2 regions of the Pseudomonas sp. S34 genome follow, and region 1 is predicted to be linked to the other one. Evidence: predicted binding sites of a transcription regulator. Region 1 holds the regulator's gene; the other holds the start of a gene.

Region 1 (4,257 bases):
GCGGGAAGCGCCCGAAGACTTTCTTGATCGGTTGCATCCGGGTCTTCATGACCGCGGTTTGCAAGTCGGCGGTGACCACGTCGAGGTTCGACACGGCCTTGGACATGGCTTCGTCGCCGCTGTTGAGGCCCAGGCGGACCAGGCGGTTACGCACCAGCACCAACTCGCCGACCATGTTCATGATCTCGTCCAGACGCGCGGTATCGACACGTACCGTGGTCTCGGCTTCGCTCGCCGGCTTTTCCGCCGGTGGCGCGGCCGGGGCACGGGACGATGCCGGTGCAGCAGTTGCCGGGGCCGGCGCTTCGGCTTTTGGCTCGGGGGCCCTGGCCACCGGTTTCGGCGTAGCTGCCTTGGCGGCAGGTGCCGCAACCGAGGCGTTGGCGCCGGTTGCCGTTCCAACCGTCGCGCCCACTTCAGTGAACTTGCCTTTGCCGTGCAATTCGTCGAGCAGCGCTTCGAACTCGTGATCGGAAATCAGATCGCTGCCGGCCGCCACCGCGCTTGGTGCCGCGGGTGCAGGCACAGAAGCAATGGCCGACTCCAGCGCCTCGACAGCAAAATTACCCTTGCCGTGCAGCTGGTCGAGCAGTGCTTCGAATTCGTCGTCAGTAATATCGGAACTGTCGCCAGTCGCTTTCGGGGCTTCTGGCGCAGCCGGTGCCGGGACCACCGCGTCAACGGCGAACTGGCCTTTACCGTGCAGTTGATCGAGCAACGACTCGAACTCGGCATCGGTGATTTCGTCGCTGCCAGCGGCATTGCCGGCAGGCGCTGGAACAGCCGCCGGGGCCTCGGCCTGGGCCTTGACGGCGTTCAGCGAGTCCAGCAGTTGTTCGAATTCATTGTCGGTGATATCGCCCGACTCGCTTTCAGCCACAGGCGCTTCGACCACAGCGACGACAGGTGCGGCAGCCGCCTCGTCAGCCGATTGCGGCTCGGCCAGACGGGCCAGCGCCGCGAGCAGTTCCGGTGTCGCAGCCGTGATCGGGCTGCGTTCGCGGACTTCGCTGAACATGCTGTTCACCGCGTCCAGCGCTTCGAGAACCACGTCCATCAGTTCCGAGTCGACGCGACGCTCACCCTTGCGCAGGATGTCGAACACGTTCTCGGCGATGTGGCAGCACTCCACCAGCTCGTTGAGCTGGAGGAAGCCGGCGCCCCCTTTTACAGTGTGAAAACCGCGAAAAATTGCATTGAGCAAATCCGCATCATCCGGACGGCTTTCCAGCTCGACCAGTTGCTCGGACAGTTGCTCTAGAATCTCGCCGGCCTCAACCAGGAAATCCTGAAGGATCTCTTCATCGGCGCCGAAGCTCATTAAGGGGGTGCTCCTAAAGGTCTAAAAACCTAAAATGCCTAAAATTCTAAAACCCTAGGCTGGATAGCAAATCGTCCACATCGTCCTGACCGGACACAACGTCTTCTCTTTTATCGGCATGAATCTGCGGACCTTCACCCTGAGAGAGATGTTTTTGTGGATCTTTTTCAGCAAGCATCGCTTCACGGTCATGTTCGATGCCCGCAAAGCGGTCCACCTGACTGGCCATCAGCACGAGCTTGAGCAGGTTGCTTTCAACTTCGGTGACCAACTGGGTCACACGCTTGATCACCTGGCCTGTGAGGTCCTGGTAATCCTGGGCGAGCAGGATGTCGTTCAGGTTGCCCGACACCGCGCGATTGTCCGTGCCGCTGCGCGTCAGGAACCCGTCGACCCGTCGGGCCAGTTCACGAAACTCTTCGGCGCCGACTTCGCGACGCATGAAGCGCCCCCAGTCCGCGCTCAACACCTTGGCTTCATCGGCCAGGCCATTGACCAGCGGCGTGGCACTTTCCACCAGATCCATGGTGCGGTTGGCCGCAGCCTCGGTCAGCTTGACCACATACCCCAGGCGCTCGGTGGCGTCGGTGATCTGCGACACTTCTTCGGCCTGCGGCATGTGCGGGTCAATCTGGAAATTGACGATCGCGCTATGCAGTTCGCGGGTGAGCTTGCCCACTTCCTGATACAGGCCGCGGTCACGGGTCTGGTTGAGCTCATGGATCAATTGCACCGCGTCGCCGAACTTGCCTTTTTCAAGGCTCTCGACCAATTCGAGGGCGTGTTTTTTCAGGGTCGATTCAAAATCGCCCAATGAAGTTTCGTTATTGCCCATAGCTCCCCCGTGGCGCACTCATCAACCGATGCGTTCGAAAATCTTCTCGATTTTTTCTTTCAACGCCTGGGCCGTGAAGGGCTTGACCACATAGCCGTTAACGCCGGCCTGGGCCGCTTCGATGATCTGCTCGCGCTTGGCTTCAGCGGTCACCATCAGCACCGGCAGGTGCTTGAGCTTTTCATCGGCACGCACGTGACGCAGCAGATCGATACCGGTCATGCCAGGCATGTTCCAGTCCGTTACCAGAAAGTCGATGCTTCCGCTGTTGAGCACCGGAATGGCGGTAGTGCCATCGTCGGCCTCGACGGTGTTGGTGAACCCAAGGTCACGCAGCAGGTTCTTGATGATCCGCCGCATCGTTGAGAAGTCATCAACGATGAGGATTTTCATGTTCTTGTCCAATTCGACCTCCAAGCAGTCTTAAACGCGCCCAGCACCTGGACACGCCATTTCAATCAATCCGGCAAAGCACTCAATGACTGTCTGGAGCACAACAGATCGCGACCGGCGCAGTTCAACACCACACCGGCCTCGTTCGCAGTGTCCCCACACTGCCTTCAGCGCGCTCGCCACTCCCCCAAACGCCCCCGCAAACGGGCCGCGCACTGGCTGTGTAACTGGCTGACCCGCGATTCGCTGACCCCCAGGACCTCACCGATTTCCTTGAGATTCAACTCTTCGTCGTAGTACAGCGCCAACACCAGTCGCTCACGCTCCGGCAAATTGGCAATCGCATCCGCCAGCGCAGCCTGGAAGCGTTCATCCTCCAGGTCGCGTGACGGCTCGACATGAGCACTCGCGCCATCCTCGTGCAGCCCTTCGTGTTCGCCGTCCTGCAACAGGTCGTCGAAACTGAACAGCCGGCTGCCCAGGGTGTCGTTCAAAATCCCGTAGTAATCGTCGAGACTCAATTGGAGTTCGGCCGCAACTTCGTGATCTTTAGCGTCACGGCCGGTTTTAGCTTCAATCGAGCGAATGGCATCGCTGACCATGCGCGTATTGCGGTGGACTGAACGTGGCGCCCAGTCCCCCTTGCGCACTTCATCGAGCATGGCGCCGCGGATTCGTATGCCCGCGTACGTCTCGAAACTGGCGCCTTTGCCGGCGTCATATTTGGTCGACACTTCAAGCAGGCCAATCATCCCGGCCTGGATCAGGTCTTCGACCTGGACACTGGCCGGCAAACGCGCCAGCAAGTGGTAGGCAATGCGTTTAACCAGCGGCGCGTAACGCTCGATCAGCTCGTACTGCGCATCACGCGCCGATCTCTTGTAGAGGTTGTAGCCGCTGGCTGTCATAGAACAGGTCCTGCTGTCTGCTGCACGAGGCGCTCGACGAAAAACTCCAGGTGCCCGCGCGGGTTGGCAGGCAGCGGCCAGGTATCAACCTTTTGTGCGATTGCCTTGAACGCCAGCGAGCACTTGGAACGCGGGAAGGCCTCGTAGACGGCGCGCTGCTTCTGCACGGCCTTGCGCACGCTTTCGTCGTAGGGCACCGCGCCGACGTATTGTAAGGCGACGTCGAGGAAGCGATCCGTGACCTTGGTCAACTTGGCGAACAGGTTGCGTCCTTCCTGCGGGCTCTGGGCCATGTTGGCCAGGACGCGGAAGCGGTTCATGCCGTAATCGCGGTTCAGCAACTTGATCAAGGCGTAGGCATCGGTGATCGAGGTCGGCTCGTCGCACACCACCAGCAGCACTTCCTGGGCTGCACGGACGAAACTGACTACCGAGTCACCAATGCCCGCAGCGGTGTCGATCACCAGTACGTCGAGGTTGTCGCCGATATCACTGAAGGCCTGGATCAGGCCGGCGTGTTGCGCGGGGCTCAGATGCACCATGCTCTGAGTGCCGGATGCGGCCGGAACGATACGGATGCCGCCGGGCCCCTGCAGCAATACATCGCGCAGTTCGCAGCGGCCTTCGATCACGTCGGCCAGGGTACGTTTGGGTGTCAGGCCCAGCAGAACGTCGACGTTCGCCAGCCCCAGGTCGGCGTCCAACAGCATGACGCGCCGGCCAAGTTCGGCCAAAGCCAGGGACAAGTTCACTGACACATTAGTTTTCCCGACGCCACCTTTGCCGCCGGTCACCGCGAT
Region 2 (4,257 bases), 1.3 Mb from region 1:
CGACCCAAGCGTGAACCTGCTGCTCCTCGAAGAGGCCGATTTCATTGCGGCCGACCGCGCGATCCTGCGTGATCGCCGGTTGACCCACATGCAGGAGGTCCACCGCTGCGAAGTCGGTGACAGCATGCGCGTCGGGCGAATCGGTGGCATGATGGGTTCTGCCGAAGTGCTGCGCCTGGACGCCGACGAAGCGGAATTGCGCGTCACCCTCGACCAGCCACCACCGGCCAAGCTGCCATTGACCCTGGTATTGGCCCTGCCACGGCCCAAGATGCTGCGCAGGGTGTTCCAGACCGTGGCGGCGATGGGTGTGCCACGGGTCGTGCTGGTCAACAGCTACCGCGTCGAGAAGAGCTTCTGGCAGACCCCGTTCCTGGAGCCAGAGGCGATTCGCGAGCAGTTAATCCTCGGCCTGGAACAGGCGCGGGACAGCGTGTTGCCGGAAGTCGTGATCGAGAAGCGCTTCAAGCCCTTCGTCGAAGACCGTCTGCCCGCGATCACCGAAGGCACCCTCGGCCTGGTGGGGCATCCGGGCAATTACCCGCCCTGCCCTCGCGCACTCAGCGAACCGGTGACCCTGGCCATCGGCCCAGAGGGTGGCTGGATTCCCTACGAGATCGACCTGCTGGGCAAATCCGGCCTGCAACCGGTGCAACTGGGCGAGCGCATCCTGCGGGTCGAAACCGCCGTGACCGCGCTGCTGGCACGCCTCTTCTAAATCCCGACACAATTCCTGTGAGAGCGGGCTTGCTCGCGAATGCGGTGTATCAGTCGGCATTGAAGTGACTGGCACACCGTTTTCGCGAGCAAGCCCGCTCCCACAGGTCATCATTCGCCCGTATATCGGGCAGCGCCTACAGATTCAGGCTCCCCTGCCGATACACCCCCCATAAAACCAAATTGTGGTCCGGGGAGTTTCAGCATGTACCAATGGCTAGCCGAGAATCTGGGAAACGTCAGCGTCAAACGCAAGCTGGGGATCGGCTTCGGTCTGGTGCTACTGTTGACCCTGCTGATCACCTTCACCGGCTGGAGCGGCCTGAGCGGCGTGACCAGCCGCGGCGATAAGCTGGGGTTCATCGCCAGCCTCAACGACCTGACCAAGGACCTGCGCATTGCACGCCAGGATTACGAAATGCGTCGCGGCGAACAAGGTCCCGGCGCCGTCAACGATCTGTTGGGCAAACTCGAAAGCGGCCTGCAGACCGCCCGCGGCCTGATCGAGCAACCGGCCGATACGGCCATGGTCGAGCAACAACTGGCCGCTGTCGCCGAATACCGCCGCGCCTTCAACGACATGACCCAGGCCGGCGCCCAGCGTGAAGACGCCCGCAGCAAACTGGGCGCCACTGCCGACAATGCCGTGGCCCGCGTCGCCGAAGTGGAAAAATCCATGCTGCAAGGTGACAGCGTAGCGGCGTTCAACAGCGTGATCGACCTGAGCAAACTGATCCAGCAGGCGCGCTTCCAGGTTCGCGGCTACACCTACAGCGGCAAGAGCGAAGCCGAACAGCCAGCCCTCGACGCGATCGAAAACGCCCTGAAGAACCTCGAGAGCCTGCCGACCAAACTGCCTGAAGAACACATCGCCAACCTGCAACAGGCAACTGACTCGCTGAAGGCCTATCGCACCGCCGTCAGCCAGTTCCGCGACTCCCAGGTGGCCAGCGCCAAGGCCCTGGCACGCATGTCCACCCAAGGCGACATCCTGTTGGACATGAGCCAGAAACTCACCGTCTCGCAAACCGTCGTGCGTGACACCGACGCCGCCCATGCCAAGAACATGCTGACCCTCGCCACCGTGCTGGCCATCGCCTTCGGCCTGCTGGCCGCCTGGGCGATCACCCGACAGATCATCATTCCATTGAACCAGACCCTGATCGTGGCCCAGCGCGTCGCCAGTGGTGACCTGACCCACAACCTGACGTCGCAGCGCCGCGACGAACTCGGCCAGTTGCAGCGGGCCATGCAAAGCATGACCCAAGGGCTGCGCGAACTGATCGGCGGCATCAGCGATGGCGTCACCCAGATTGCCAGCGCCGCCGAAGAGCTGTCGGCGGTGACCGAGCAGACCAGTGCCGGGGTCAACAGCCAGAAGGTCGAGACCGATCAGGTCGCCACCGCCATGAACGAAATGGCCGCCACCGTGCAGGAAGTCGCGCGCAACGCCGAAGAGGCGTCCGAAGCCGCCGTCGCCGCCGACCAGCAAGCCCGGGAGGGCGACAAAGTCGTCGGCGAAGCCATCGCCCAGATCGAACGCCTGGCCGCGGAAGTCGGTCACTCCACCGAGGCCATGGGCGAACTCAAGCGCGAAAGCGACAAGATCGGCAGCGTGCTCGACGTGATCAAGTCCGTGGCCCAGCAAACCAACCTGCTGGCCCTCAACGCCGCGATTGAAGCCGCCCGCGCCGGTGAAGCCGGCCGTGGTTTTGCCGTGGTGGCAGACGAAGTCCGCAGCCTGGCCCAGCGCACCCAGAAGTCCACCGAAGAGATCGAAGAACTGATCGTCGGCCTGCAAAACGGCACCCAGCAAGTGGCGACCATCATGGACAACAGCCGCACCCTGACCGACAGCAGTGTCGAACTGACCCGCCGTGCCGGCGGTTCACTGGAAAGCATCACCCGCACGGTGTCGGCGATCCAGGCGATGAACCAGCAGATCGCCGCGGCTGCCGAACAGCAAAGCGCCGTGGCGGAGGAGATCAACCGCAGCGTGCTCAATGTGCGTGACGTCTCGGAGCAGACCGCCGCCGCCAGCGAAGAAACCGCGTCCTCCAGTGTCGAACTGGCGCGGCTCGGCACTCACCTGCAAATGCTGGTGGGCAAGTTTCGGGTTTGATGGAGAACGGGAGGCTGCCAGCAGCCTCCCGCTTCAGTCCGTCGCGCCATCCACCTGACGAACATGCCGCGCCATTACCGCCAGGTCGTGATTGAGCTCGCCCTTGAAGTCATGGGACGAGATGTAGCCTTCGTAGCGCTCGAAGAACTTGTCGACGTTGGACGCCAACGGCTTGAACGCGCTGGAGTCGCCCGTGCCGTGCATGGGGAAGAGTTTCGCGTGCAAATGATCGATGCCATAGCCTTCAAGCATCAGACCCGTACGGCCAACACCCGGCAGCGCGTGATCGATCAGCAAGGCGACCTTTTTCGCCGCAATCACCAACCCCGCCAGCACTTCGTCCGACTGGGCAAACGCGTAGCTGCCATGGTGCTGCCTGGGCACCACCACGGAAAAACCCGGGGTATAGGGGCGAATGGAGAGAAAGGCGACGTGGCCTTCATCCTGCCAAATCAGGTGCATCGGCGCCTGGCCGGCGAGCATTGCGCAAAAAACAATCCATGCGCTGTAAACCTTCCGGGTGATGGTTGATAGACATTTTAGGCGTCTGTCGATTTAACAACTTCACTGCCGCTTCATCGACACTAACAGTTCTGATAGTTACGCGAAATTCAGGTCGGGTTCAAGATTGTATTCCTCGTCAGATTCTCGGAGCACAATCATGAACGATGACTCAGTCGATAACTCTGCCCAACCCCAACTGCCCGTAATCGAACCCGTTGAGCCTCATACCAACTACAGCCGCTGGATGACCGATATGGCGGCGGAAATCGCCGGGCTGACCCTTCATCAGCTGGCGATTCCTGGGGCGCATAATTCTGGCGTGGACATGGCGGGCACATGGGGCGTGGAAGAGCTGCTCGCCGCCTGCCAGAACAAATCGTTTCCTTTCCAGTTCGCCGCCGGGGCCCGATATCTTGATTTGCGACTTGAGGATAAAAGTTACTGGAAGATGGTTGGCAATTTCGCACCACAGCGGGTGTTCGTAGAGGCATTCGAGTTTACGCATGGTAACGATTCATATTGGATTTCAAATGTCAGCGCCGGACGGACTTTGCAGTACCTCATAGCAGAGGCGAAAAAGTTCGCAGAGAACAACCCTGGAGAAATCATAATCCTTGACATTCGACACTTCAAAAATAGGCTGTCAGAAGGTCTCGAGCGCGCCTTTGCGCACCTAACACCCATAAAATACATGTTGATTCCAACGTCAGCTGCCAATCTGACTTTAGATACAATCCGCAAAACCCATCCGGGAAGAAATATCATCCTTTGCTTCGATCATGGCGAACCAGAAGACTGGAAACGGGAATGGGTACAAAAACCTTACCTATGGTCCTCGTTTAAACATGTGTGGAACACCATCGACGACGAACAGTCGGTGACAGAGACCGTCATCAGCACAATGCTTTCACCAC

The links. Region 1 encodes FliA, which starts transcription of late flagellar genes. Its sites were predicted from a motif close to CTAAAGTTTNNNNNNNNNNNGCCGNTAA; they were not measured.
Region 2: a site for FliA is predicted at 855-882, ahead of PspS34_RS01735 (methyl-accepting chemotaxis protein). Genes of this name have one in related genera too.

What each region holds. Positions count from the first base shown of each region.
Region 1 is NZ_CP019398.1:1,694,830-1,699,086, reverse strand. It holds gene PspS34_RS07455 (chemotaxis protein CheA) at 1-1,321, opposite strand, end outside; gene PspS34_RS07450 (protein phosphatase CheZ) at 1,368-2,156, opposite strand; gene PspS34_RS07445 (chemotaxis response regulator CheY) at 2,178-2,549, opposite strand; gene fliA (RNA polymerase sigma factor FliA) at 2,717-3,457, opposite strand; gene fleN (flagellar synthesis regulator FleN) at 3,454-4,257, opposite strand, start outside.
Region 2 is NZ_CP019398.1:396,695-400,951, reverse strand. It holds gene tatC (twin-arginine translocase subunit TatC) at 1-14, shown strand, start outside; gene PspS34_RS01740 (16S rRNA (uracil(1498)-N(3))-methyltransferase) at 11-718, shown strand; gene PspS34_RS01735 (methyl-accepting chemotaxis protein) at 923-2,839, shown strand; gene PspS34_RS01730 (HIT family protein) at 2,873-3,322, opposite strand; gene PspS34_RS01725 (hypothetical protein) at 3,501-4,257, shown strand, end outside.